2 linked regions of the Pigmentibacter sp. JX0631 genome follow. The protein of the gene in region 1 interacts with the protein of each later gene in a pairwise test. Links are inferred from orthologs where the notes say so. Each region holds a gene or a part of one and is shown in the gene's direction. Other genes may lie near its edges.

Region 1 (2,910 bases):
CCGATTGTTTACACGACATTAAGAACAAACCTGCTTCGTATTTTTATGGCAAACTAGTCTCAAGAAGGCAATAAAAAGTTTAATTTATCAATTAAAAATTGCAGGGTAGGCTAATGGCTGAAAAAGATGAGAAAAAAGCTGAAGCAAAGAAAGAAGAAAAGCCAAAAGATCCTAATGAAAAGGAAGAGAAAAAAAGTCGATTGGCTCTATTTGCTGGAATTGGTGGTGTTTTGCTTGTGGCTCTTGGAGTAGGCGGCTTTTTTGTATTTAAGACAATTTCAGGAAAGAAAAACACTGAATTAGCTGCTCAAGGTACTAGTCATGATGATCATGACAAGAAAGACTCAAAAGACGCTAAAGATGACCATGGGAAAAAGGACGAAAAGAAGGACGAAAAGAAGGACGAAAAGAAGGACGAAAAGAAGGACGAAAAGAAGGATGATCATGGAAAAAAGGATGAAAAGAAAGATGATCATGGAAAGAAAGACGAAAAGAAAGATGATAAAAAAGATGATCCAAATAAAAAAGATGATGGAAAAAAAGAAGAACCAAAAGGAACAGCTAATTTCGGCGACACTTTTATGGTTCAGAGATTGGATTTAAACTTAGGAAACTCCATTGAAAATAGATTCATTAGAATTGCAATTGCAGTTGAATATCGAGGCGGTGAAAATCAAGGATTCGAATTAAAAAAACGCGAAGCTCAAATTAAAGATATTGTTATTACAGCAGTAACAAGTAAAACCAGGTTAGTTCTTATCTCCGAAAATGGTAAAGAAAATCTTAGAAGAGAAATTCTAAATAGAATAAATGAAGTAACAGATAGGCCAGTTCAAAACGTATATTTCACCGAATTCTTTGTGGAGTAATGCATGGATCAGGTATTAAGTCAGAATGAAGTCGACGCCTTATTAAATGCAGTTTCTGATGGAAGAAATGATAGCGATAGCGGACCAAAAGATGCTTCTGGTATAGTTCATTACGATTTAGCAAATCAAGATAGAATTATTCGTGGGCGAATGCCAACGTTGGATATTATTCATGATCGTTTTATAAGACTATTTCGTATTTCATTATCCGCAGCATTAAGAAAAGTAGCAAATATTGGTGTGAATAGTTCTGGACCAATTAAATTTGGCGAGTTTATGAATTCACTCCCTCTTCCTAGTTGTCTAAATATTTTAAGAATAGAACCTTTGCGTGGTTCTGCTGTAATGGTTATTGAAAGTAAGTTACTTTATGCATTAGTCGATAGTTTATTTGGTGGATCAGACGTTCCTTACACAAAAATAGAAGGTAAAGACTTTACTCAAATAGAAATTAAAGTTGCCCGTCGTGTTGTTATGTCTGCTGTAGATGATCTTGAAAAAGCATGGGCTCCTGTTTTCCCATTAAAAATAACTTATTCACGTACTGAAATTAATCCACAATTTGTAGCGATAGTTCCTCCAAGTGACGTAGTTATTTCTACCGCTTTTGACGTGGAGCTAGAAAAAATGAGTGGCTCAATAAAGCTTGTGTTTCCTTATTCAACTCTTGAACCAATTAAATCAAAACTAAGTGTTGGATTTCAAAATGAGCAATTAGAAGTAGATCATATTTGGATTAATAGAATTAAAACTCAACTTATGGGCACAAGTGTAAATATGATTTGTAATCTAGGAAATTGCTGGATCAATCTGCGAGATTTGATGGAATTAGGTAGAGGCGATGTTCTTATTTTAGATAGAGATGCTGATAAACCATTAGATATTATGATTGAAGGAATTCATAAATTTCGTGGTGTTCCAGGAATAATAAGAGGTAATAAGGCAATTAAAATAACAGAAATAATTGGAGATTATTAATGGCTGATTTAAATGAAGGATTTCGACCTGAAGATTTTGGTTTAGACGCTGGCGAAGAAGGAGATGCTGGAGCTGCTGCTGATGCGGCTGGAAGTGAAGCTTCGCCACCTGCTACAGCTGGTGGAGGATCTAATCCTCCAATGGCAAAAGATGACGATTCAATGAGAAATATTGATCTTTCTCGCATGAAAATGGTTTTAGATGTTCCACTTAAAGTAACAGTTGAGCTCGGTCGAACAAAACTTCTTGTAAATGACTTACTGCAATTAGGGCAAGGTTCGGTTATTGAATTAGATAAAATGGCAGGAGAGCCAATGGAAATTTATGTCAATGACAAGCTTGTTGCAATGGGAGAAGTTGTCGTTGTTAATGAGAAATTTGGGGTACGTTTAACCGATGTCATGAGTGGTGTTGGAATGGATGAGGCTCATTCCGGTGAAAGTGTTTAAATTTTGAAAGAGGTATAAATTATGTCAATTAAAAATTATGGATTAATAATAGCTCTGCTTCTTTCAATAAATAGTAAAGCCTCATCAGAGGAAAATTTAGAAAATTCTGTCCCACCAATACAATACCCAGAAAAAAAACGTGATGAAATGCAGGTACGAAAAGAAATTAAAAATTCATTTATTAAAAGTGAAGATTTAAATTCGAATTATCCACAACTAAATTCATTAAATCAAATTCCTAGCAATGAAGGTAAAAAAAACTCTTTGCTTGAAAATAATGAAAGCATAAAAAAAGGTAGTGAACCTATAACAGATTTAAAAGGGCAAAAAACATTTGATGAATTAATTGGTCAAAATATATCAAAAAAGAAAAATGAAGCTTCTAAAAAAAATATGAATGTTACTCTAAAAGAATCAGAGCAACCTAGTAGGCAATCAGAACTTTGGAAAGTTTTTTTAATTTCAACAATTTTTATTTCAGTTTTAGCATTAATAGGCTATTTATTGACAAAAATTAGAAAAAAAGGATTCTTATTCTCAAATAATAAGAATGAAAAAGTAATGGATATTGTTTCTACTCTTTCCATCTCACCAAAAAGACAAGTTATGATTTT
Region 2 (2,918 bases), 930 kb from region 1 along the record:
TCAACTGCGTCAGTAACTATTTTTTTTCGCACAAATAAATTAGCACGTTTATCATTGGCTAGTAAATTATTGGCATAAATTTCATCTACATAAAGACCTAATATTTTTCCTTCAATAACATCATTAAAGGCGTTTTCCAGAGAGTCATATTTCACAACCGAAAAATCTTTAAAGTTATTTTTAAAAAATTCATAATTTTGATTTGCAAAATCTTCATATGCTGCATTATTTAATATAGCAATTTTTCCATTCTCAGGAGGTATTTTAACATCATTATTAATTTTTAGTTCAAGTAATCTATTTGTTATTACTACTTGGTTTGGTAAAAAATATGGACTTGAAACCCTTACTGATATTCCGCGGTTTAAAGTTCCACTTAATGCACTTATTGCTAAATCAGCTTTTTCATTTTCTACTAATTTAACAACATCTTTAAAAGTTTTAGCTGATCTATCGAATTCAACATTTACTCCAAGATACTTTCCTATATCTTTAGAAATGTCTACATCTATACCTTCTAATTTACTATTTTTTGTTTCGTAGAAAAATGGGGGATAATCAATTCCATTAATTGCTATGATTATTTTTCCTCTTGATATTATTTTTTTTATATCTGGAGGTATTTCAGCTCTTGCATAGTTATTGCTTAATAATAAAATAAGAATTGTAAATGAAAATATTTTTATTATTACTTTGCTAGCTTTATTTTTCATTTTTAATCCAATTTTCTAAATGTAAAATAATAATAAAGCATAAATTAAAAAAAATATAGACAAAAATTTGATATACATTTGGCAAAAATTACCTAATTTAATTTTGACAAACTGAAATTTTCTTCCTTAACAAGTTATAAATTTGGCATTAAATTTAAATAAATATCTACATAGGTGAGCATGTGGCAATAAAATATACTGGACCGCAGAAAGCAGCAATTTTACTTTTAGCATTTGGTGAAGAAATTTCAGCTGAAATCTTCAAACATATGACTGAATTTGAAATAAAACGTATCGGTAGCGCAATGAGTCGTTTAGGTAGAGTTGACAGTGATGTAATTGATATGGTTATGGAAGAGTTTTATCAAATACTTCAATCTAACAAAAAATATTTTCTTGGAAGCAATGATTTTACAAAACGTTTGATTGAGTCTGCATTTAAAAGTGACCAAGCTAATGCATTAATTGATGAGCTTTCATTGACTTCAAATGCAAATTTAGAATCCCTAGAATTGATAGATCCTAAAACTTTAGCTAATTTTTTACGAAGTGAACACCCACAAACGATGGCATTAATATTAGCACATTTGGATCCAAAAAAATTTGGAGAATGTTTAAAAATATTACCTGAAAGTTTACATACGGAATTAATTTTACGGGTTGCCAGTTTAGAAAGTGTTTCACCTGAAATTATTGATGAAATTGATGATGTTTTACGCAATGAAATCCAGCGTCTAGGAAACGTAACAAGTTCAAAAGTTGGTGGTATTGATCCTATTGTTGAAATGCTAAATTTAATGGATAAAGCTACTCAAGAAAATATTTTAGATAGATTAGAAGAAAGAGACCCTGATCTTGCTGAAAATATAAGAAAGCTAATGTTTGTCTTTGATGACTTGATCAAAATTGATGATAGAGGAATTCAAACTGTTCTTCGTGAAGTTAAACCTGAACAATTAAAACTTGCATTAAAAACAGCTTCAGAAGGTGTAAAAGAATTAATTTACAAGAATATGTCTCAAAAAGCAGCTGAAAATTTAAGAGAAGAAATGACAATAATGGGCCCTGCAAAAATTTCAGATGTGGAGCAGGCTCAATTTGCAATAGTTCAAGTTGCAAGAAGATTAAACGATGAAGGGAAAATTGTTATTTCAGCTAGTGGAGAAAATGCGTTAGTATAATGGGAGAAAAATGGCTAGCAAAAGTGGGAAATTAGTAAAAAAGTCAGATGAAAAAATGATGAGTTTATTAGATATGGATAGTTATCCATGGTTACATTTTAATGAGCAAAGTATAATTTTTCCTGACAATGTGAAGCGCTCAGTTATTTTAGAAAAAATGCATGATCCTTTGGAGATAACTCAAAAAGTTATTTCAGCAAAAGAATTCGAAAAGCCATTTGCCGGAAAATCAAAACCATTAATTCCTAGAGACATGACTGAAGATTATAAGCGTGGGCAAAGAGAAGCATTGAAGAGAAGGCGGCGAACATTAATGGATGAAGAAGAAGCTATGGCGTTAGAATTAGCTGAATTAGAGCATGTTGAAGAAGTAAAATTAGGTAAAGAAAAACAAAAAGATAAAGAAAAAAAAATTAATAAAAAAGAAGATAACAAATTTGATCCAAATTTGAGCGAAAAAAAAGACATGGCATTAGGAGAAAGTGAAAATAAACTAAAAGTATTTCCTAAAGAAAATATTACAGAAGAGAAAAAAGAAGTTCAACCACCATTACTGCAAGAAGATAAAGTTAAAGAAAATGTAGATCCAAAAATTCTCGAATTAGAATTAAATAAAGCTAAAGAAGATGGCTTTCAAGAAGGACGTAAAGAAGGTTTTGAACAAGGTGAAAAAATAGGAAAAGAAGAAGGGTATAAAGTTGGGATAGATGAAGGTAACAGAATGGGATTTCAAGTAGGAGAAGAAAAAGGATTGGTAGCAGTTGAATCTAAATATGATAAAGCATTTGCAAATATTTCAGAAGCTGCATTGAAAATGGATGAATTAAAAACAACTTTAATATCAGAAGGAAAAGAAATATTTCTAGAAATATTAAAACTTTGTTCTGAAAAAATAATTCGTGAACAGATTAAAGCTAGTGATACTACTCTTTTTCGAATTTTTGATGATGTTATTAAAGAAATAGATACTAATTCAAATCTTACAATCCAAGTTAATTCTCATGATGCTCAAAGGCTAAAAAAA

What was found. Proteins that work in one complex are often made in the same cells at the same time.
Region 2: the proteins of fliM (region 1) and fliG interact in binary tests that used the Escherichia coli proteins (3 or more experiments, as listed by UniProt). The link is inferred for Pigmentibacter sp. JX0631 from one-to-one orthologs.

The regions. Positions count from the first base shown.
Region 1 is NZ_CP123622.1:2,076,129-2,079,038, forward strand. What follows is about bases 29-2,859. They hold fliM (flagellar motor switch protein FliM), read left to right. Parts: upstream 29-872; coding sequence 873-1,847; downstream 1,848-2,859. Other genes in these bases: QEJ31_RS09060 (flagellar basal body-associated FliL family protein), read left to right, coding at 114-869; fliN (flagellar motor switch protein FliN), read left to right, coding at 1,847-2,296; QEJ31_RS09075 (flagellar biosynthetic protein FliO), read left to right, coding at 2,318-2,859. In the rest of the region: more of QEJ31_RS09075, read left to right, coding at 2,860-2,910. UniProt on the Escherichia coli protein: FliM is one of three proteins (FliG, FliN, FliM) that forms the rotor-mounted switch complex (C ring), located at the base of the basal body.
Region 2 is NZ_CP123622.1:3,009,481-3,012,398, forward strand. Bases 56-2,894 are described here. They hold fliG (flagellar motor switch protein FliG), read left to right. Parts: upstream 56-895; coding sequence 896-1,894; downstream 1,895-2,894. Other genes in these bases: QEJ31_RS13050 (ABC transporter substrate-binding protein), read right to left, coding at 56-713; QEJ31_RS13060 (FliH/SctL family protein), read left to right, coding at 1,905-2,894. Outside these bases: more of QEJ31_RS13050, read right to left, coding at 1-55; more of QEJ31_RS13060, read left to right, coding at 2,895-2,918. UniProt on the Escherichia coli protein: FliG is one of three proteins (FliG, FliN, FliM) that forms the rotor-mounted switch complex (C ring), located at the base of the basal body.